One region of the Streptomyces sp. NPDC057280 genome, then DNA from elsewhere that is predicted to be linked to it. Evidence: riboswitches for the same ligand, from Rfam matches in the RefSeq annotation. Region 1 holds a riboswitch; each other region holds the start of a gene.

Region 1 (7,595 bases):
GCTGGGCGGGGTCGTAGCCGAGGCCGGCGAAGAGCAGGACGGCGGCCAGCACCCCGCTGCCCGCGACGGCCCACTCCGGCAGTCGCCAGGGGTCGGGGCGGTAGGTGGTGCGGGTGATCCGGCGTCCGCCCAGCCGCAGCCCGGCCACGCACAGCAGCGCGCCCGCCGCCATCGCGGGAAAGCCCAGGAAGGCGGGTGCGGTGGCGTCCAGCAGGCCGTACGCCCCGGCGCACAGCCCGCACATGCCGAGCAGCATCAGCGCCCCGGTGATCCGGCGGGAGCGGCGGGTGGCCGTGCCCGCGCGGCCGTATCCGCGGGAGTCCATGGCGGCGGCCAGCCGCAGCGAGCGCGCCAGAGCGTCCTCCAGGACCGGCACCACGATCCCGCGCAGGGCCTTCATCCCCTGGGTCCGTCCGGCGCGCAGCTTCCGGGCTCGGGCGACGCGCTGGACGCTCTGCACGAGCTGCGGCGCCACGCTGATCGCGACGGTGACGGCGACCCCCAGCTCGTACAGGGCACCCGGGAGAACCCGCAGGGCGCGCTTGGGGTTGGCGAGGGTGTTGGCGGCGCCGATGCAGCACAGCATGCACGCCAGCCGCAGCCCGTCGGTCGCCGCCGACAGCAGCGCCTCCAGGGAGACCGGGCCGCCGATGCGGATCCCGGCGTACCAGTCGGGGGTGGGGAGGTGCGGGAGCGAGAAGAGGAAGTGGTCACGCGGGGTGATCCCGGTGGCGAACACCGCGCGGAAGACGACCCGGATCGCCACGACCGACAGGGCGAGGTAGAGGTAGTAGCGGAAACCGCGCGCCCACGGGGCCTCGGTACGGCGGGCGGTCACGACGTAGCCGAGGACGGCCAAAACGAGGAACAGCAGCAGCGGGTTGTTGGTACGGCTGACGGCGGTGGCCAGGGCCAGCGCCCACACCCACCAGGCGACCGGATGCAGTGTCCGCGGCAGACGGCGACCGTCCTTCTCCGGCTGCCCGGGGCGGCCGGACGGGGCGGCCGTCGACTCGACGGTCGTGCGGGCCTTCGCCATCACTCGGCACGGCGCCGGCGTGCCTCGTAAGCCGCGGCGCCGCCGATCAGCAGCACGAGCGAGGCGCCGGCGACCACAGGCACGACCGAGCCGGTATCGTGCGCCGCGTCGGCGGCCGGCGCGGCATCGACCACCCGGGTACCGGGGGTCGGCGCCGCCACCGCCGACGGGGGCGTCGTAGGGCTCGCCGACGGACTGGATGTCGGGGTGAGGGTCGGGCTGGGGCTTGGCTTTCTCGGCTTCGGCGAGGGGGACTTGGTGGGCTTCTCCGGTGCGGGGCCGGTGTCGACATCCGGCGGCAGTTCGGGGGCCTTGGAGGTGGACGTCGGCCGGTCTGTGCCGCCCTGCGGCCGGGTGTTGTGGGCGCGCAGCTGGTCGGGGGTGACCGTGGGGCGCCCTTCGGTGCCCTCGACGTTCGTGGCGCCGAAGACCCACAGGTCGACGCTGCCGGGCTTCGGCTTGTAGAGCATGGCGCCGAGCTGGCTGTACTGCCAGTCGTCCGCGCCCGGATCGGCGTGCCAGTACGACCAGTAGGCGGACGCGGGCGGGGTGAGGACGCAGTCGTCCTCGCCGGCGGTGGGGTACTGCTTGCCGTTCTTGTAGCCGCTGTAGCCGATCCGGCAGATGAACGCCGGGCCGTCGTGTCCGGTGCCGGTGGTCTGCCAGCCGCCCTGGTTGAGGAGTGCGTAGCCGGTGGTCGGGGTGGTGCCGCAGGAGCGCATGATCGGGCCGCCCCAGTGGCTGAAGTCGACGGCGAGGACCACCCCGGAGGTCGTGGTGCAGCGGCCCATCGCCTGCGGGTCGGCCACGGCGGACCCGGCCGTCGCACCCCAGGCGGCGGCCGTCAGTGCGAGAGCGGCGACGGCACGGGCCGTCGCCTTGAGGAAACCGGTCACCGCTCACCACCCGCGTCTACGCGGCGGCGGGCCACGACTGCCGTGCGCCATCCGGCGAGCACCAGCAGCGCGGCGATCGCGGCGAGAGCCCCGATCTGCACGCCGGTGGAAGCCAGCGCGCCGCCACCGCTGCCCCCGTCGGCGGTGGGCCCGCCCAAGCCGCCGGCCGTGTCGTCGGGGGTGATGATGTCGGGGGCGCTGCCGCTCGGGCTGGGCGTCGGCTGCGGCGAGGTGCCGGTGAGGCTGCGCTTCAGCGTGCCGAAGGAGATCCCGGTCGCGCCGCCCACGGCCTGGGTGGAGGCCCGCAGGTCGGAGCCGCGCTGGCCCTCCTTCGCCACGTTGAACCCGCCGTCGCTGTTCTGCTGGGAGGCGAGGAACTTCCGCGCCCCGGCGATCTCGTCCACGTATGTCCCGGCGTCCAGGGACAACCCCTGGACCGCCAGGGCCGCCGAGTTGACGGAGTTGCCGGCCGCCCCGGGGAAGCCGCCGTCGGCCAGCTGCTTCGACGCGATCCACGCCAGCGCCTTGTCGACAGCCTTCTCCGCTTCCTGCCCGCCGGTCAGGTGAAGGGCCATGGCGGCGATCGCGGTGGAGTCGACGTCGGAGTCATTGGTGGCCGGGATCAGGCTCGGCCAGGCGCCGCTGTCCTGCTGGAGGCCCTCCAGGTAGGCGATCGCCTCGGCGGGCTTCTCCCCTGCCCGCAGCTGCGCCATGACGGCGAGGGACTGGGCGAACACCGACGGCGCGTAGCGGTAAGCGCCCTTGGCGGCGCAGGAGCGGTCCGGTGCAGTGCTCGGCTTGGCGCATACGGCCTTGTCCAGCGCGGCGATCAGGTCGTGCCCGGCGAAGTCGCGCGGGTCACGGCCCACGGCCTCGGCGAGCAGGGCCGTCTTGCCGAGGGAACCCCCGGCCGCGTAGCCGGTGCCGATCCCCGTCCAGTCGTTCACGGTGCGGCCCTCGCCGTCCTTCCCTTGCTGGTCGAGGAAGTCGACGATGCCGCGCAGCTTGGCGTTGTTCAGCCCGGTGGCGGCCAGGGCGTAGGCACCGTCGATGGTGAGGCCGAAGTCCGCCCGCGAGGTGCCGGGGCCCGAGGTGTAGTACAGGCCCTGCTTGAGGTTGGTCGCGCTGGTGAGGTAGGCGACGCCCTTCTTCAGGTCGGGTCCGACGCCCGGTGCGGGCGTGGCCGGCGGGGAGGTGGGGGTCGTCGGCGGATCGGTGGGTTCGGTCCTCTTCGTCGTGAGGGTGACCAGGCTCGTGCCGGTGCCGGCGAGGACAGCAGGCGGTGTCGTGTAGAGAGCCGGGTCGGTGGCGCCCTCCTCGAACCCGAAGCCGCCGCCCGCCAGTTGCTGCCGCGACAGCCAGCCCACGGCCGCGTCGGCGCGGGAGGTGTCGCCGAGCGCGCGCAGGGCCTGAGCGGCGTAGGCGGTCGCATACACGCTGCCGGTGGTGGCTCCGGTGTAGCCGGGGAAGGAGCCGTCCGTGCGCTGTGCTGTGGTGAGGTAGGTGCGGGCCTTGGAGACGGCGGTGTCGTGTCCGCCCGTCTGGTGCAGGACGAGGGCGACGAGTCCGGTGGTGGCGGGGTCGCCGTCGCAGTACTCGCCGGGGCGGATGAGGATGCTGGTGATGCCGCCGTCAGTGCACTGGAGTGAGGTGAGCCGGTCGACTGTCCCGGCGGGCGGCGTCACCCCGGCGCGCAGCAGGGCCAGGACGGACAGCGCCTGTCCCTCGGCGTAGCCGGCGTTTGCGAAGTCGCCCTTGGCGGTGCAGCCGGGGGTGGGCTCGCCGGACTCGGGGCCCGCCGCGCACACGTTCTCGGCCAGGTCGCCGACGAGGTCGTGGCCGCCGACGGCGCGCGGGTCGCCCTCGGTGCTCTCGGCGAGGAGGGCAAGGCGGGCGGCTGCGGTGGCGTCCGGGGCCTGGCCGGTGCCGGACGGGTAGGCGTAGTCGGTGGTGTGGGCGGCGAGGAAGGCGGTGACCTTGTCGAGTCCGGCGCTGCGGCCGTCGACGGCGGCGAGAGCGTAGGCCGTCTCCGTCGTCAGCAGGTAGTTGGGGGTGTCGGCGCCGTCGTCGACGATGCGCTCGCCGTCGGTCAGGCGGCCCTTGAGCCAGGCCACAGCGGCCTTCGTATCGATCTGCCCCGGTCCCCCGGTGGGCGTGCCGCCGGGATTGGGTGTGCCGTTCCCGCCCGCGCGGACGTCGTCCGGGCTGAATGTGGGCGCGCCGGTGGAGCCGCCGACGTCGGTGCCGCCGTAGACCCAGGCATCGACGTCGCCGTCCCCCAGTTTGCGGTCCATCGCGCCGTACTGGCTGTAGGTCCACTCGTCCTGGCCGGGCGAGGCGGTCCAGTAGGACCAGTACGCGGTCGCGGGCGGCGTCAGGACACAGGACTCCTTGTCCGGAGTCGGGTATTGCGTACCGGAGTTGAAGGAGCCGTACCCGATGCGGCAGATGAAGCCGGGGCCGTCGTGCTCGGTGCCGGTGGTGGTGAACCCGGGGTCGTGGAGCAGGTCGTAGCCGGTGGTCGGGGTGGTGTCGCAGCCGCGCTGGACGGTGCCGCCGAAGGGGCCGAAGTCGACGGCGACGATCGCGCCCTTGGCTGCGGTGCAGTCGCCGACGGGGTCGGCGCTCGCGGGGGTCGTCGTGAGGAAGGTCATGCAGGCGGCGAGCACCGCCAGCCACGCCGCCACCATCGCTGTCAGGGCTCGCGGTCTGCTCGCCGCCCGCCCGTCTCTTCGCTTCTCGGTCCCCACCACGGCCCCTCGTTGTGTGGCCGACGCGCAGGCGTGGCTGAGGGGCCTCCACCGCACGAGACAGGCCCGTGCCGGGGAAGGCTGGTCGCACCACGCCGTAGTCCGCGACGGCGTCTGTTGCTGAAGAACACGCTCCAGGCAGTCCGGCTCGCCCAGCGGTTGCCGGGCCTACGGTTGCGGGTCAGCGCCGGGATTCGACCGGCTTCCCCTGGAACTTCTTGCGTATCAGCCGGATTTGAACATGGTTCACAGACACCGTCAAGACGGGACACAGGCCACACCTGAGGTCGGCCGGACGCCTTCTGGCGACGGGCGGGCGGCTGGGGTACCGTCCCGCACTGCCGAGTGGGGGAACCCGGTGGGAGTCCGGGGCTGACGCGCAGCGGTGTGGGACGGCAGGGGGCCGGACCGAGCCCGAATGCCCAAGCGGCGCAGCACCTTTGCCAAGCCGATCCACGCGTCCCGGACGGCGGCCCCACCCATCCCAGACGGGTCCGGTCGGCGTCCTTCCCCACAAGGAGCAGGCCATGTCCCGTCGTTCCGCCCTCACCGTCGCCGCCGCCGTCGGCGCCTTCGCACTGACCACGCTGCCCGCGGCGGCGACCTCCACCCCGGCCCAGATCGCCACCTCAAAGACCAACGGCATCACCTACCTCAAGTCCCTTCAGGCCGCAGACGGTTCGTACGCCGGGTCGGGGCTGTCCAACGAGTGGGCGTTCAGCGCCTTCGCCGCGGCCGGAACCGCCGCCGTGGACGTCACACCGGGCGGCGACACCAGCAAAAACGCCAGAACCGTCTACCGCACCCTGCTCTCCACCAGCGGCTGGCCCTCCTCCTCCCCCGTCGTGACCGACTACGAACGCGCCACGCTCAACGCCTACGCCGCCGGCATCGACCCCGCCCGCGTCTCCGACTCCCGCAACCTGATCGCCGACATCTACGGCTACTGGCAGACCGCCGAGACCGGCTACTTCGGCCCCTCCGCCAACTTCAACGGCACCGTCTTCGCCGCCCTCGCCCTCAACGGCGCAAAGACGACGGCGGGCCAGGTCCGTATCCCGCAGGCGCTGCGCGACGCGATCATCACCCGGCTGCGCGCCAACCAGCACAACGACGGCGGCTGGAACTACAGCAAGGCCGAGGGCAACGCCACCCAGCTCGCCGCCGCCAGCGACATCGACATGACCGGCGCCGCGATGGCTGCCCTGTGCGTCTCCGGCGTACCGAACACCGACACCGACATCGTGCAGGCCAAGGCATTCCTCAAGAGCAAGCTCATCGCGAGCAGCGGCGCCTTCAACGCCCTGTTCGGCGTCAACACCGACTCCAACGGCTGGGCCGTCTCCGGCCTCAACGCGTGCGGCATCAACCCGCAGACCGGCGACTTCCTCACCGCCCAGGGCAAGACCCCAGTCGACTTCCTCATCACGCAGCAGTTCAACCCCGGCGGCGGCTTCAAATACCTGCCCAGCGACACCAGCCCCTCCGCCTACGCCTCGATCGACGGCCTGCGGGCCGTGGCCGGCGGCGGCTTCACCGCCACCCCGCCCACGCCGGTGACGTCCGGCGCGCCCCAGTGGGTCAGCCAGCCGGCCTTCACCTCGGGCACGGCGACGAAGGTGGCCCTGACCGTGGACGACGGCGCCGGGAACCTGAAGGTCTGCTCCGTCGCGCTCACACCGACCGGCTCCGCCACCACCCTGGGCGCGGTCCTGGACGCCGCCGTGAGCGCGGCCACCCCCTCCGGCTGCGTCACGGCCGTGACGCCGTCCTTCGGCACCGGCACCATCACCTCCCTCAACGGCAAGGCCAACAGCGGCTCCAACACCTGGAAGGCCAGCATCGACGGCGGAACCTTCACCACCGCCGCCCGGGAGACGACCGTGGGCGTCGGCGACACGATCGCGGTGCGCTGGGGCGCCTGACGGGCTCCTCGGAGCCGTAGGGTCGCGGCATGCGCATCGTCTCCCTGCTGCCCGCCGCGACCGACATCGTCGCCGGGCTCGGACTGTCCGCGTGGCTGGTCGGTCGCACGCACGAATGCGACTGGCCGCCGCGCGAGATCGCGTCGGTACCCGTGGTGACCGGAGCCGACCTCGACCAGGACACACTCACCAGCCGGGAGATCTCCGACGCCGTAGGGGGCTCGGCGCACTCAGGGTCCTCGCTCTACACCCTCGACACGGAGACCCTGGCCGCCCTGCGCCCCGACGTGGTGCTGACCCAGGACCTGTGCGACGTCTGCGCGGTCTCGTACGAGAAGGTCAGCCGCTCCGTACGGCTGCTCGATGCAGACACCCGTGTCCTCAGCCTGGAGCCGCGCACGCTCGACGACGTCCTGGACTGCCTGGTCACCGTCGGCGAACTCCTCGGCGTACGGGAGCGAGGCGAACGGCGCCGGACCGAGCTGCGGGCCCGTCTCGGACAAGTCTGCGCCTCGGTCGCCGGCCTCGACCGGCCCCGGGTGGTGGCGATCGAGTGGCTCGACCCGTTGTGGCCGGCCGGACACTGGGTCCCGGAGCAAATCACGACCGCCGGCGGCATCCCGCTCCTCGCTACGCCCGGTGAGCACACCAAACCGATGACCTGGGAGGCGGTACGGGCCGCACGGCCGGACGTGGTACTGGTCCTGCCGTGCGGTTTCCCGCCCGAACGCACTCTGCGGGAGACGGAGTTACTGACCGGGCTGCCGGGATGGGCGGAGCTGCCCGCCGTACGGTCGGGCCGGGTCTGGGTGCTGGACGGGCCGTCCTACTTCAACCGGCCCGGGCCCCGGGTGGTGCGCGGGACGGAGGTACTGGCCCACGTCCTGCACGGCGTGCGGGCCGGGGAGCCGGTCACGGCGTCCGAGGCCCGCACCCTGTGAGCCGCTGGGCTCAGAACGCGGTCCAGGTGAACGCCACCTTGTCA
Region 2 (7,595 bases), 650 kb from region 1:
GCTGAGCCGGAGGAGGGCGAGCCGCCCACCGACGATGTCGCACTGCGATCCGCAGCGATGCGCGACCCGGACTGGACGGACAACCTCGGGCGCATCGAGAAACAGCGAGCGGAGCAGGAGATGCGGAGGGAGCGCGCGACCGCGGACCAGCAGATCAGGCAGCGCACCGCGGCCTGGCTGCTGGGCTCGGGGACCGGGCTGCTGTTCCTGATCGCCGGTGTTCCGGTCACCAAGGCCGTTCAGGGCCAGCCTGTCACGTCCCTGGGCGTCTGGACCCTGCTCCTGCTCCTCGTGCTGGCCGCATGCGTGGTGGTCGGTGTCTTCCTCCTGATAGCCCGTCTGCTCATGGACGGCTCCGAGGCATCCGAGGACCGGGACCGCGGCCGGGAGGTCAGCGACGCCGCTGCTTCGTCAGATCCGCCGAGGCTTCCCGGTCAGCGGGCCGCTCCGGCCCGCTCCCCCGCCCCCGAGGGCGGCGCGCCGGATTCCGAGGCCGGACGGTGAACGGCGCCCCGCCCCACCACAGTCCGGCCGCCGCGGCCAGCACCAACGTCACGCCCGCCCAGACGACCGCTCGCGCATCGCGCCCCGGAACCAGCAGCGCGATCGCGGCCCCGCCTGCCACCGCGAGCACTCCGGATCCCACGCAGACCACGACCGCCACGGCGATCTCAAGTCTCGTCGTGCCGCTCGTGGTCCGCCGGATCCGTGGTGACGAGACATCCCTCGTCCGCCCGCCGCGCATCTGCCCACCCCTCCCGTCACGCAGGACGGACCGTCACCGGCCGTCCCGCTCCGGGGACACAAGCCGCCCCAGGAAGGTCCCCCAGGCATTACGACCGAAGGTCAGCCCGGGCCCCTGGCGCCACTTCGAATCACGGACTCGTACGGTTTCCTCGTCCACCGCCAGCTCCAGGCAGTCCTCGCTGGGAACGGTGGAGTAGCTGCTCTTGTGCCATCGCAGCTGCGCCTGCTCATGCAGCTGTGCCTGCCGCTCGGACGGATGCCCGTCGATCACGCCGACCTCCCCCTACCGAGTGTCAGCACCTCGACGCGACCCGTCTCTCGCAGCAGCGTATCGCTCCGCCCTGGGGCCGCGAAGGTAGCTCGTGGTCACCGACCCGAAACAGCCGGTTCTGCCCTGTTCGTTCGTACTGCCCGCCGGTTCCCTGTGCGACTCTCTCAGGTCTCTTTCCCCTTCGGGACGGCGTGGACGCGTCATGGCCGCCGCCATCCCGCTCTGTGGGCCTCAGCACACTCTCCCTTCGCAGGTCAACAGCGAGTTGACGGCTCTTCCGGGCCCGTGGTGGACTGCCGGGGCCAAGTACGGCGGCCAGGGAGGAAGTCCGGTGTGAATCCGGCGCGGTCCCGCCACTGTCACCGGGGTAGGTAGCCCCGGGAGCCAGGAACTCCCACCGCCGGTCTCGTCGAACCAGGGCGTGGACACCCTGAGTGAGGACATGTCGCCATGCTCGCCTGCCGTTTGAGGTACAGCACCCGGACAGCCACGAGGTCGCTGCCCGACCCCACGGCCGGCTGAGCCGATGCGTGCCGATCGCGTCTTCGCGTACGGCGCCGCCGCCGGGCTCGTCGGGGATCTGCTGCTCGGTGATCCGCGCCGGGGGCATCCGGTCGCCGCGTTCGGGCGGGCCGCCGGTGCCGTGGAGCGGGTGCTGTGGCGGGACCACCGGGGATGGGGCGTGCTGCACACCGCCGTGTGTGCCGGGGGTGCCGTGGCGCTGGGTGCCGTGGCCGAGAGAGTCGTACGTCCTTCCCGTACCGCTTCCGTCGTACTGACCGGCGCCGCCACCTGGGCCGTCGTCGGGGGGACCTCGCTCGCGCGGGAGGCGCGGGGTGTCGGGCGGGCCCTGGAGGCGGGTGATGTCGAGGGCGCTCGCGCCCGGCTGCCGCATCTGTGCGGGCGCGATCCGCAGGCCCTCGACGCCGACGGGATCGCCCGGGCCGTCGTCGAGTCCGTCGCCGAGAACACCTCCGATGCCGTGGTCGGTGCGCTGGTGTGGGGGGCGCTCGCCGGCGTGCCGGGGCTGCTCGGGTTCCGGGCCGTCAACACCCTCGACGCCATGGTCGGGCACAAGTCCGAGCGGTACCGGCGGTACGGCTGGGCCTCCGCCCGGCTCGACGACCTCGCCGGATGGCCGGGGGCACGGCTCACCGCCGTACTCACGACGGTGAGCGGTGGTGATCCGCGGGGTGCGCTGCGCGCCTGGCGGGCGGATGCCGGCAAGCACCCGAGTCCCAACGCCGGGCCCGTCGAGGCCTCGTTCGCGGGGGCGCTCGGGGTGCGGCTCGGGGGGACCCTGTCGTACGGCGGGCGGGTCGAGCACCGGCCCGTCCTCAACCGGGCCGGGCGGGCCGTGGACACACAGGACATCGAGCGCGCCGTACGGCTGTCCCGGCGCGTCGGGCTGCTCGCGCTCGGCGTCTCGGTCGCCGCGCGGGCTCTGCGGAAAGGGCGTGCCTCATGAGCGGGGGCGGGCTGCTCGTCGCCGGGACCACCTCCGACGCCGGCAAGAGTGTCGTCACCGCCGGGATCTGCCGGTGGCTGGTGCGGCAGGGGGTCAAGGTCGCGCCGTTCAAGGCGCAGAACATGTCCCTCAATTCGTTCGTGACGCGGGAGGGCGCGGAGATCGGGCGGGCGCAGGCCATGCAGGCCCAGGCCTGTCGGGTCGAGCCGACCGCGCTGATGAATCCCGTGCTGCTCAAGCCCGGTGGGGAGCAGAGCAGCCAGGTCGTGCTGATGGGCAAGCCCGTCGGTGAGATGAGCGCGCGCGGGTATCACGGCGGGCGGCAGCAGAAGCTGCTCGGTACCGTGCTCGACTGTCTCGCCGAACTGCGGGGCACGTATGACGCGGTGATCTGTGAAGGGGCCGGGAGTCCCGCCGAGATCAATCTGCGGCGGACCGACATCGTCAACATGGGCATCGCCCGCAACGCCGGGCTTCCGGTGCTCGTCGTCGGGGACATCGACCGTGGTGGCGTCTTCGCCTCCTTCTTCGGGACCGTCGCGCTGCTGTCCGAAGAGGATCAGAAGCTGGTCGCCGGGTTCCTCGTCAACAAGTTCCGGGGGGACGTCTCCCTTCTCGAACCCGGCCTCGACATGCTCCACGGGCTCACCGGGCGGCACACCTACGGCGTCCTGCCCTTCCGGCACGGCCTCGGCATCGATGAGGAAGACGGTCTGCGGGTCTCCCTCAGAGGGACCGTCCGGGAGTCGAACACCGCCCCGCCCGTCGGGGAGGACGTGCTGCGGGTCGCCGTGTGCGCGATTCCGCTCATGTCCAACTTCACCGACGTCGACGCCCTCGCCGCCGAACCCGGTGTCGTGGTGCGGTTCGTGGACCGGCCCGAGGAGCTGGCCGACGCCGACCTCGTCGTCATCCCGGGGACCCGGGGGACCGTGCGTGCGCTGGAGTGGCTGCAGGAGCGAGGGCTCGCGGACGCCCTCCAGCGCAGGGTCGCCGAAGGGCGTCCCGTCCTCGGCATCTGCGGTGGCTTCCAGGTCCTCGGCGAGCACATCGAGGACGAGGTCGAGAGCCGACGGGGGCAGGTCGAGGGCCTCGGGGTGCTGCCCGTAAGGGTTCGGTTCGCCCCCGAGAAGACCCTCACCCGGCCGGAGGGGGAGGCACTCGGGGAACGGGTCACGGGGTACGAGATCCATCACGGGGTCGCCGACATCCACGGAGGGACCCCCTTCCTCGACGGCTGCCGGGTCGGCCAGACCTGGGGCACCCACTGGCACGGCTCGCTGGAGTCGGACGGCTTCCGGCGGGCCTTCCTCCGCGAGGTGGCCGCCGCCACGGGCCGCCGGTTCGTGCCGGCGCCCGACACCTCGTTCGCCGCGCTGCGCGAGGAGCAGCTCGACCGGCTCGGCGACCTCATCGAACAGCACGCGGACACCGACGCGCTCTGGCGGCTCATCGAGTCGGGCGCGCCGCAAGGACTGCCTTTCATTCCACCGGGAGCGCCCGCATGAGCACTGTGTTGTTGTTGTCGACCGCCGACACGGACCTGTTGGCGGCCCGGGCCGCCTCGGGTGCGGACTACCGGATCGGCAACCCGACCCGCGTGGACATGGCCGCCGAGCTGCCGGGGCTCATCCAGGGCTCCGACATCGCCGTCGTACGGCTGCTCGGTGGCAAGCGGGCCTGGGAGGACGGGCTGGCGGCTCTCAAGGCCGCCGGGATCCCGACCGTGCTCCTTGGCGGCGAGGCCGTGCCGGACGCCGAGTTGATGGCCGAGTCGTCGGTGCCGGCCGGTGTGGTCGCGGAGGCGCTGAAGTACCTCGTCGAGGGCGGACCCGCCAACCTCACCGAGCTGGCCCGGTTCCTGTCCGACACCGTGCTGCTGACCGGTGAGGGGTTCCTGGAGCCGCAGAAGATGCCGGAGTACGGCGTCCATGGCGACCGTGCCCTCGTCGAGGGCCGGCCGACCGTCGGGGTGCTCTTCTACCGGGCCCATGAGCTGAGCGGCAACACCGGCTTCGTGGACACGCTCTGCGACGCGATCGAGGCGCGCGGGGCCAACGCCCTCGCCGTGTACTGCGGTTCGCTGCGCGGCGCCGACGCCGGGCTGTACGAGATCCTCGCGAAGACCGACGCCCTCGTCGCCACCGTCCTCGCCGCCGGCGGCACGCACGCCTCGCAGGCGTCGGCGGGCGGTGACGAGGAGGCCTGGGACATCGGCGCGCTCGCCGAGCTCGACGTGCCGGTGCTGCAAGGACTTTGCCTCACCTCGTCCAAGGCGGCCTGGGACGAGTCCGACGCCGCCCTCTCCCCCATGGACGCGGCGATGCAGGTCGCGATCCCCGAGTTCGACGGGCGGATCATCACCGTCCCGTTCTCCTTCAAGGAACAGGGACCGGACGACGTCCCCGTGTACGTCGCCGACCCCGAGCGGGCCGGGCGCGTCGCCGGGATCGCCGTACGGCACGCACAGTTGCGGCACAAGCCGAACGCCGAGAAGAAGCTCGCGCTCGTCTTCACCGCCTACCCGACCAAGCACTCGCGGGTCGGCAACGCGGTCGGCCTCGACACGCCCGCCTCGGCGGTGCGGGTGCTGGACGCGCTCCGGGACGCGGGGTACGTCGTCGAAGGACACCCTGACAACGGCGACGAGTTGATCCACCGGCTCATCAACGCCGGTGGGCACGACGTCGAGTGGCTCACCGAGGAGCAGCTGGCCGCCGCGCCCGCGCGGGTGCCCCTGGCCGACTACCGGGCGTGGTTCGACAAGCTGGACCCGGAGTTGCGGGACGGCATGCTGGAGGCGTGGGGCGAGCCACCGGGCAGCCTCTACGTCGACGGGGACGACATCGTGCTCGCCTCGCTCCAGTTCGGGAACGTCGTCGTGATGATCCAGCCGCCGCGCGGCTTCGGGGAGAACCCGATCGCGATCTACCACGACCCCGACATGCCGCCCTCGCACCACTACATGGCCGCGTACCGGTGGCTGGAGAACTCCTTCGGCGCCGACGCGATCGTCCACATGGGCAAGCACGGCACGATGGAGTGGCTGCCGGGCAAGGGCCTCGGCCTGAGCGGCGGTTGCGCCCCGGACGCCGTGCTCGGCGACCTCCCGCTCATCTATCCCTTCATCGTCAACGACCCCGGCGAGGGCACCCAGGCCAAGCGGCGCGGGCACGCCACCGTCGTCGACCACCTCGTACCGCCGATGGCGCGTGCCGACACCTACGGGGACCTCGCCAAGCTGGAGCAGCTCCTCGACGAGTACGCGCTCGTCTCGGACCTGGACCCGACGAAGGCGCCGGCCGTGCGGGCGCAGATCTGGACGCTGGTCAAGGCGGCCGAGCTCCACCACGACCTGCATGTCGAGGACCAGCCGGACGACGACGACTTCGACGAGTTCGTCATGCACATCGACGGCTATCTGTGCGAGATCAAGGACGTGCAGATCCGCGACGGGCTGCACATCCTCGGCGGCGGTCCGGTCGGTGAGGCGCGGGTCAACCTCGTGCTCGCCGTGCTGCGCGCCTCGCAGGTGTGGGGCGGGCAGGCGAACGCGCTGCCAGGGCTCCGGGCTTGTTTCGCGGCCCATTTCGGGCTGGTGGAGAAGGAGTTGCTCGCCGAGCCGGGTGCTCCGGTGAAGGTGCCGGTCGAGCTGACGGAGCTGGTCGAGGGCCCGGCCCGGAGCGCCGCCGACGCGATCGACCTGCTGGAGCAGCTGTGCCGGCGGGTCGCGGAGGGCATGGAGGCGCGGGACTGGGACGTCGCGGTCGCCCCGGCCGTGCTGCGGGGTGTGCTGGGGGTCGAACTCCCGGACGGCGTCACCGTGTTGGAGTTCGCCTGCACCGAGGTGGTGCCGCGGCTCGCCCGCACCACCGACGAGATCGACCACATCCTCAAGGCGCTCGACGGCGGTTACGTCCCGGCGGGCCCGTCCGGTTCGCCGACGCGCGGACTGGTCAACGTCCTGCCGACCGGCCGGAACTTCTACTCCGTCGACCCCAAGGCCATTCCCTCCCGGCTGAGTTGGGAGGTCGGGCAGGCGCTCGCCGACTCGCTCGTCCAGCGGTACCTGGCCGACACCGGCGAGTACCCGAAGTCCGTCGGCCTGACGGTGTGGGGCACGTCCGCGATGCGCACCCAGGGCGACGACATCGCCGAGATCCTGGCGCTGCTGGGCTGCCGCCCGGTGTGGGACGAGGCCTCGCGGCGCGTGACCGGCTTCGAGATCATCGGCCTGGAGGAGCTGGGGCGGCCGCGCATCGACGTCACCGTCCGCATCTCCGGGTTCTTCCGGGACGCGTTCCCGCACGTCGTCGGGCTGATCGACGACGCGGTGCGGAAGGTGGCCGAGCTGGACGAGCCCGCCGAGCGCAACTTCGTGAAGGCGCACGCCGACGAGGACACCGCCGAGCACGGTGACCGGCGGCGCGCGACGGCCCGTATCTTCGGCTCCAAGCCGGGCGCGTACGGCGCCGGTCTGCTGCCGCTGATCGACGCCCGCAACTGGCGCTCCGACGCGGACCTCGCCGAGGTGTACGCGGTGTGGGGCGGTTACGCCTACGGGCGGGGGCTGGACGGGCGGGCGGCACGCGGGGACATGGAGACGGCGTTCAAGCGGATCAACGTGGCCGCGAAGAACGTCGACACCCGCGAGCACGACCTCGTGGACGCCGACGACTACTTCCAGTACCACGGCGGCATGGTCGCGATGGTGCGCCACCTCACGGGCGCCAACCCCGAGGCGTACGTGGGTGATTCGGCCACGCCGGACCAGGTGAGGACCCGCACGCTGGGCGAGGAGACGCACCGGGTGTTCCGGGCGCGGGTCGTGAACCCCCGCTGGATGGCGGCCATGCGCCGGCACGGCTACAAGGGTGCCTTCGAGATGGCGGCGACCGTCGACTACCTCTTCGGCTACGACGCCACGGCGGGCGTGGTCGACGACTGGATGTACGAGAAGCTCAGCGCCGAGTACGTCTTCGACCCGGAGAACCGGGACTTCATGAAGAAGTCCAACCCCTGGGCGCTGCGCGGCATCACCGAGCGGCTGCTGGAGGCCGCCGAGCGCGGGCTGTGGGCAGAGCCGGACGCGGACACGCTGGAGCGGCT
Region 3 (7,595 bases), on a different contig from region 1:
GAGCCGGACGTGGCCCTCGGAGGCCGCGCGGAACGAGGCGTTCGCGTCCCCGGGCAGCAGGACGAAGCCGCTGTTGACGGCTTCCAGCCCGCTTCCGTCGGCCTTCACGGGCCGCCAGGGACGGCTCTTCGTCCCGTCCAGCGCGACCCGGACGGTTCCGCCCACCGCGAGGCACACCGTGCGGCCGCTGTCCGAGGCGTGGAGCTCCGGCACGGCCGCGCAGTCGGACGGCGACACCGTCGCCCCGCTGTCGCCGCCGGAGCCGGTGCCGCATCCGGCCAGCAGCAGGGCCGCGAAGGCGAAGCCAGTGATACTACGACGCATGACGGATCCCTCCTCGCCTCTCTGACGTGCCGGAGGCGAGAAGGGATCCATGGCGTGGGGCTAGAAGTCCTCGTCCAGGTCGACCGTGCCCTCCACGGCGACCTGGTACGCGGACGGGCGGCGCTCGAAGAAGTTCGTCAGCTCCTGGACGCCCTGGAGCTCCATGAAGGAGAACGGGTTCTCCGAGCCGTACACCGGGGCGAAGCCCAGGCGGGTCAGGCGCTGGTCGGCGACGCACTCCAGGTACTGGCGCATCGAGTCGGTGTTCATGCCCGGCAGACCGTCACCGCACAGGTCGCGGCCGAACTGCAGCTCCGCCTCGACCGCCTCCCGCATCATGTCCGTGACCTGCTGCTGGAGCCGGTCGTCGAAGAGCTCCGGCTCCTCCTTGCGGACGGTGTCGACCACGTCGAACGCGAAGCTCATGTGCATGGTCTCGTCGCGGAACACCCAGTTGGTGCCGGTGGCGAGACCGTGCAGCAGACCCCGGCTGCGGAACCAGTAGACGTACGCGAAGGCACCGTAGAAGAACAGGCCCTCGATGCACGCGGCGAAGCAGATCAGGTTGAGCAGGAAGCGGCGCCGGTCGGCCTGCGACTCCAGGCGGTCCAGCTTCTCGACCTCGTTGATCCACTTGAAGCAGAACTCGGCCTTCTCCCGGATGGACGGGATGTTCTCCACCGCCGCGAACGCCGCCGCCCGGTCCTCCGGGTCGGGGAGGTAGGTGTCCAGCAGCGTCAAGTAGAACTGGACGTGGACCGCTTCCTCGAAGAGCTGCCTGGAGAGATACAGGCGCGCCTCGGGGGAGTTGATGTGCTTGTAGAGCGTCAGCACCAGGTTGTTCGCCACGATCGAGTCACCCGTCGCGAAGAACGCGACCAGCCGGCCGATCAGGTGCTGCTCCTCCGGGGACAGCTTCGCCAGGTCGGCGACGTCCGAGTGGAGGTCGACCTCCTCGACGGTCCAGGTGTTCTTGATCGCGTCCCGGTAGCGCTCGTAGAAGTCCGGGTAGCGCATGGGGCGGAGGGTCAGCTCGAAGCCCGGGTCGAGAAGGTTCTTGGCTTCGCTGGTCATTACTGGCAGGCCTCGCAGGACTCGGGGTTCTCAAGGGAGCAGGCGACGGCCTCGGGGTCGGCGGCCTGCTGTACGGGGACGGTGGCTTGTGCCGCGCGGGCGATCCTCGTCGCCGGGCGCGAGCGCAGGTAGTACGTCGTCTTCAGGCCCTGCTTCCAGGCGTACGCGTACATCGAGGAGAGCTTGCCGATGGTCGGCGTCTCCAGGAACAGGTTCAGCGACTGCGACTGGTCCAGGAACGGGGTACGGGCGGCGGCCATGTCGATCAGGCCGCGCTGCGGGATCTCCCACGCCGTGCGGTACAGGTCGCGGACGTCCTGCGGCACCCAGGTGAAGCCCTGCACCGAGCCGTTGGACTCGCGCAGCGCCTCCCGGGTCTGCGCGTCCCACACGCCGAGCTGCTTCAGCTCGGCCACCAGGTAGGAGTTGACCTGGAGGAACTCGCCGGACAGCGTCTCGCGCTTGAAGAGGTTGGAGACCTGCGGCTCGATGCACTCGTACACGCCCGCGATCGAGGCGATGGTGGCGGTGGGCGCGATGGCGAGGAGCAGGGAGTTGCGCAGGCCCGTGGTGGCCATCCGCGCGCGCAGCGCCGCCCAGCGCTCCGGCCAGGTGAGCTCCACGTCGTAGTGGTCGGGGTGCAGGACGCCCTGGGCGGTACGGGTCTTCTCCCACGCCGGGAGCGGACCGTTGCGCTCGGCGAGGTCGGTGGAGGCCTCGTACGCGGCGAGCATGATGCGCTCGGCGATCCGCGTGGAGAGGGCCTTGGCCTCCGGCGAGTCGAAGGGCAGCCGCAGCTTGAAGAAGACGTCCTGGAGCCCCATCGCGCCGAGGCCCACGGGACGCCATTTGGCGTTGGACCGGCCCGCCTGCTCGGTCGGGTAGAAGTTGATGTCCACCACGCGGTCGAGGAAGGTCACGGCGGTGCGGACGGTGGCGTCGAGGCGGTCCCAGTCCAGGTCGCCGGTCGCCGCGTCGACGAACGCGCCCAGGTTCACCGAACCCAGGTTGCAGACCGCCGTCTCGCCGTCGTCCGTGACCTCCAGGATCTCCGTGCAGAGGTTGGAGGAGTGGACGACATGGCCGGGCAGCGCCGTCTGGTTGGCGGTGCGGTTGGCGGCGTCCTTGAAGGTCATCCAGCCGTTGCCGGTCTGCGCGAGGGTACGCATCATGCGGCCGTACAGGTCACGGGCCGGGATCGTCTTCTTGGCGAGGCCGGCCGCCTCGGCCTTGCGGTACGCGGCGTCGAACTCCTCGCCCCACAGGTCCACCAGCTCGGGCACGTCGGCCGGGGAGAACAGCGACCACTCGGCGTCGGCGTTCACGCGGCGCATGAACTCGTCCGGGATCCAGTGCGCGAGGTTCAGGTTGTGCGTACGCCGGGCGTCCTCACCGGTGTTGTCGCGCAGCTCCAGGAACTCCTCGATGTCGGAGTGCCAGGTCTCCAGGTAGACGGCCGCGGCGCCCTTGCGCCGGCCGCCCTGGTTCACCGCGGCCACCGAGGCGTCCAGCGTCTTCAGGAACGGCACGATGCCGTTGGAGTGCCCGTTGGTGCCGCGGATCAGCGAACCGCGGCTGCGGATGCGGGAGTACGACAGGCCGATGCCGCCGGCGTGCTTGGAGAGGCGGGCGACCTGGTGGTAGCGGTCGTAGATGGAGTCCAGCTCGTCCAGCGGGGAGTCGAGGAGATAGCAGGACGACATCTGGGGGTGCCGGGTGCCGGAGTTGAACAGCGTGGGGGAGGACGGCAGGTAGTCGAGGCGGCTCATGAGCCCGTAGAGCGCGGCGACTTCGTCCAGGGCACGGGTCGTGTCGTCCTCGGCGAGGCCCGCCGCCACGCGCAGCATGAAGTGCTGGGGCGTCTCGATGACCTGGCGGGTGATCGGGTGCCGGAGGAGATAGCGGCTGTGGAGCGTACGCAGACCGAAGTAGCCGAAGCGGTCGTCGGCGGCCGGGTCGATCAGCGCGTCGAGCCGTGCGGCGTGCACCCGTACGAACTCCGCCGTGCGATCGGCTACCAGGCCCTCGCGGTGGCCGACCTCGACGGACTCGGTGAAGGACGTGACGCCCTGGGAGGCGGCCTCGGCGGCGATGCTGATGGTCAGCAGCCGGGCGGCCAGCCGGGAGTAGGCGGGGTCCTCGGAGATGAGTCCGGCGGCGGCCTCCGTCGCCAGCTCGCGCAGCTCCGCCTCGTCGGCCTTCGCGGACCGGCCGCGCAGCGCGGCGGCGGCGACCCGTCCGGGGTCGGCGTCGGGCAGGTCGGCGGTCAGCTCGGTCAGGGTCCGCAACAGGGCGGTACCGGGACCGTCGTTCTCCGCCTGGACCGCTGAAGCCGGATCGGCTGGCGCGATGGTCACGTGGGGGCTCTCCCTCGCTCGGCAGGGGCCTGGTGGAGGGCAGCAGGCAGCACGAGCGCACGGGGCGTCGCGTCCACCGGCCCACTCCGCGAGGCCCGGACGTCATGGCACCCGGGCCACGGCGGCCTGGGCACGCTGTCGGCAGGTCCTCGGACTGACTCCCGTACACACACAAGGCATGCACAAGTACACCGTTGCGGGACAGTTCCGGATTCGCACCGGATTCCCCTGCGGCGACAGCGAGCATGAGCATACATCTTGTGCCGGGTTCGAGTGGCACCCCTAGATGTTGTGTCGCGGCGACTTCAGAGCGTCAACTCATAGGTGAGAAGCGTGAACTCCTCGCCCGGGATCGGCTGCCAGTCGCGGTGGGGGGCGCGGACGAAGCCGAGGCGTTCGTAGATGCGGTGGGCCGCGCGCATGACGGGCTGGGTCGACAGGACCATGCCGCTGTCCCCGGCGGCCCTGGCGCGGTCGACGCAGGCCTGTACGAGGGCTTGTCCGGCGCCTCTGCCGCGGGCCTCCGGGGCCACGGCCAGCATGCGGATCTCCGATTCGCCGGGACGGGAGAGTTCGGCCATGGCGCCGCCGGTCGAGGGGACGTAGGTGACGGTGCCGAGGAGGACGCCGTCCTGGACGGCGACGAGGACCTCGGCTGCGGCCGCCCGTTTGCCGACGTCTCTCAGTTCACCGAGGTACCAGTCGCTCTCACCGAAGGCGAGGAGGCCGTCCTGGATGTAGGCCTGGGCGGTGATCTCGCCGAGTTCGTCGTATTCGGTGGGGTTCGCTGCCCGGATCTGTATGTCCATGCAGGTGAGTGTGCACGAAAGCGGGCCGCCGTTGCTCTTGATGTCGGCGGCCCGCTGCGGAGTTCGTCGTGGTTGCTCGCGCAGTTCCCCGCGCCCCTAGGGCGTCAGTGCGAGGCTCCTGCGGTCGCGGGCGGAAGTTCCACCTGGACACCGGGGTCTCCGGCGTCCGCCGTGTAGTCCTCCGGCCTGGTTTCGTCCACGCCCTCCGGGGCCTTCAGAGCCCTCAGGACGAACGTCAGGACCACCGTGACCACCACGTTCAGCACGAACGCCGTCAGGCCGATGTAGCCGATCTCGCCGATGCCGGGGATCTCCTTCGCGGAGCCGCCGAAGTGCTTCTGCGTCGGCGAGGCCACGCCGTACGCGGCGACCGTGCCGTAGATCATGCCGACCGCCCAGCCGGCGAGCAGCGCCCAGCGGTGGAACCAGCGGGTGAACAGGCCGCCGACCAGGGCCGGGAAGGTCTGGAGGATCCAGATGCCGCCCAGGAGCTGGAAGTTGATGGCGACCGTCTTGTCCATGGTCAGGACGAAGACCAGCGCGCCGACCTTCACCAGCAGGGACACCAGCTTGGAGACCTTGGTCTCCTGCTCCGCGGTCGCGTCCGGCTTGATGAAGTCCTTGTAGATGTTGCGGGTGAACAGGTTCGCCGCCGCGATGGACATGATCGCCGCGGGGACCAGCGCGCCGATGCCGATCGCCGCGAAGGCCACACCCGCGAACCACGCCGGGAACATGTTCTCGAACAGCTGCGGGATCGCCAACTGGCCGTTGGTGACCTTGACTCCGGCCGCGATCGCCATGAAGCCCAGCAGCGCCAGCAGACCCAGCATCAGCGAATACAGCGGCAGGATCGTGGTGTTGCGGCGGATCACCTCACGGCTCCTGGAGGAGAGCGTCGCGGTGATCGAGTGCGGGTACATGAAGAGCGCGAGCGCGGAGCCCAACGCCAGCGTGGCGTACGTCCACTGGCCCGGCTCGCCCGGCACCAGCGCACCGCGCGGCGCGCCCGTCGCCGGGTTGGTCTGGCTGTACGCCTCGCCCGCCTTGGCGAAGATCTCGTCGAAGCCGCCCAGCTTGATCGGGATGTAGATGATCGCCACCGCGATGACGATGTAGATCAGCGTGTCCTTCACGAACGCGATCAGCGCGGGGGCGCGCAGGCCGGACGAGTAGGTGTACGCGGCCAGCACACCGAAGGCGATGAGGAGCGGCAGGTCCTTCACGAACCAGTTGGTGTCCTCGCCGCCGCCGACACCCATGACGTCCAGGACCGCCTGGATGCCGACGAGTTGGAGGGCGATGTACGGCATCGTCGCGAGGATGCCGGTGACGGCGACCGCGAGCGACAGGCCCTTGGAGCCGAAGCGGCCGCGCACGAAGTCGGAGGTCGTCACATAGCCGTGCTTGTGCGAGACCGACCAGAGGCGGGGCAGGAAGGTGAAGATCAGCGGGTAGACGAGGATCGTGTACGGCACGGCGAAGAAGCCGGCCGCGCCCGCCGCGTAGATGGCCGCGGGGACGGCGACGAAGGTGTACGCCGTGTAGAGGTCGCCGCCGAGCAGGAACCAGGTGACCCAGGTGCCGAACGACCGTCCGCCCAGGCCCCATTCGTCGAGGCTGTGCTCGTTCTCGGCCTTGCGCCAGCGCGCGGCGAGGAAGCCCATGACCGTGACGGCCAGGAAGAAGAAGATGAAGACGCCGAGCGCGACGCCGTTCACGCCGTCGTTCACTTGGTACCTCCAGGACGGGCGCGCTGGTCACGCTGCCACAGCTTGTACGCGGTCATCGTCAGCGCGGTGGAGATCAGCACCCACAGCATCTGGTACCAGTAGAAGAACGGGATGCCGATGAAGGCCGGGTCGACCTTCGCGTACGACCCCACCCACAGCATCGCCACGAAGGGCGCGAAGAGGCAGAGGGCGATGACCACGCGGACCGGCGTCACCACCGGTGGTCTGGCCTCGGGCGAATCTGATGACATGCGGCGGCTCCGATCCCCTCATCACTGATCACCGTGTAACGCGCAGGCAATCTAGGTCACGGTGTGACAGGAGTGGAAGACCTCGTCCGCATATCGGTATGTCGATTCAGTGAAGGTCCGACATCGGTGTCAACAGCGGCTTCGACAGCGGCTTCGGCAGCGGGCTTCAACAGCAGCGGAAGCCCTGGCGCGGGTCCGCCTCCTGCCGGTCCGTCCGCATCCGCTCGAACTCCCGCCGGGTCGGTACGTCCGCCTGCGGGTGGTCCCGGCGGACGTGCGCGACATAGCGGTCGTAGGCCGACTCGTCGGTCAACTCCCGTACGTACCAGCGCACGTTCTCAAGGCCCCGCCGCAGTGCCGACCTCATGGCGCGTTTCCTCCTCTTTTTCCTCGCGGGTCGGGAACAGCCCGGCGGGGGCGACGATCCGGGACTCTACGTACGGCGCCTCGCTCAGCGTGGAGAGGGCCGGGCGTCGTACATGCCGAATACAGACCCTCAGCGCGTCGGCGATCACCACCACGATCAGCAGGGCGAGGACCGCGGTGAGGACGCCGTCGACCGTGGAGTTGGTGACCACGGTGTGCATGTCGTCCATGTTCTTGGCGGGCGGCAGGACCTCACCCCGGTCGATGGCGTCCTGGAAGACCGACCGCTGCTTGAAGAAGCCCACCTTGGGGTCGCCGGAGAACACCTTCTGCCAGCTCGCGGTCAGCGTGACCGTGGCATCCCAGGCGAGCGGGACGCCGGTGATCCAGGCCCACTTGAGGCGTCCGGACTTCACCAGCAGCGTGGTGCAGACGGCCAGCGCGACGGCGGCGAGCAGCTGGTTGGAGATGCCGAAGACCGGGAAGAGCTGGTTGATCCCGCCGAGGGGTTCGTGGACGCCCACCCAGAGGAAGTAGCCCCAAAGGCCGCACACGAGCGCGCTGGTGATGACGAGTCCTGGCTTCCAGCTGACGTTCTTGAAGGGCTTGATGACATTGCCCAGCATGTCCTGGAGCATGAACCGGCCCACGCGCGTACCGGCATCGAGCGCGGTCAGGATG

The links. A riboswitch is a leader RNA that binds a small molecule or an ion and turns the genes downstream of it on or off. The one in region 1 is predicted to bind cobalamin.
Region 2: another riboswitch for cobalamin. It lies ahead of ACFUO4_RS17990 (cobalamin biosynthesis protein); the one in region 1 lies ahead of ACFUO4_RS15000 (prenyltransferase/squalene oxidase repeat-containing protein).
Region 3: another riboswitch for cobalamin. It lies ahead of ACFUO4_RS22875 (ribonucleoside-diphosphate reductase subunit alpha); the one in region 1 lies ahead of ACFUO4_RS15000 (prenyltransferase/squalene oxidase repeat-containing protein).

What each region holds. Positions count from the first base shown of each region.
Region 1 covers NZ_JBHUYR010000002.1:982,154-989,748, reverse strand. The annotation lists gene ACFUO4_RS15010 (energy-coupling factor transporter transmembrane component T) at 1-1,039, opposite strand, end outside; gene ACFUO4_RS15005 (hypothetical protein) at 1,039-1,935, opposite strand; gene ACFUO4_RS15000 (prenyltransferase/squalene oxidase repeat-containing protein) at 1,932-4,625, opposite strand; cobalamin riboswitch at 4,805-4,934, opposite strand; gene ACFUO4_RS14995 (hypothetical protein) at 5,213-6,610, shown strand; gene ACFUO4_RS14990 (cobalamin-binding protein) at 6,640-7,551, shown strand; gene ACFUO4_RS14985 (DUF4430 domain-containing protein) at 7,562-7,595, opposite strand, start outside.
Region 2 covers NZ_JBHUYR010000002.1:1,634,389-1,641,983, reverse strand. The annotation lists gene ACFUO4_RS18000 (hypothetical protein) at 58-504, shown strand; gene ACFUO4_RS17995 (DUF397 domain-containing protein) at 779-1,018, opposite strand; cobalamin riboswitch at 1,291-1,432, shown strand; gene ACFUO4_RS17990 (cobalamin biosynthesis protein) at 1,545-2,486, shown strand; gene ACFUO4_RS17985 (cobyric acid synthase) at 2,483-3,994, shown strand; gene cobN (cobaltochelatase subunit CobN) at 3,991-7,595, shown strand, end outside.
Region 3 covers NZ_JBHUYR010000003.1:931,227-938,821, forward strand. The annotation lists gene ACFUO4_RS22865 (hypothetical protein) at 1-324, opposite strand, end outside; gene ACFUO4_RS22870 (ribonucleotide-diphosphate reductase subunit beta) at 385-1,398, opposite strand; gene ACFUO4_RS22875 (ribonucleoside-diphosphate reductase subunit alpha) at 1,398-3,755, opposite strand; cobalamin riboswitch at 3,878-4,038, opposite strand; gene ACFUO4_RS22880 (GNAT family N-acetyltransferase) at 4,061-4,564, opposite strand; gene mctP (monocarboxylate uptake permease MctP) at 4,669-6,297, opposite strand; gene ACFUO4_RS22890 (DUF3311 domain-containing protein) at 6,294-6,548, opposite strand; gene ACFUO4_RS22895 (YbdD/YjiX family protein) at 6,715-6,915, opposite strand; gene ACFUO4_RS22900 (carbon starvation CstA family protein) at 6,887-7,595, opposite strand, start outside.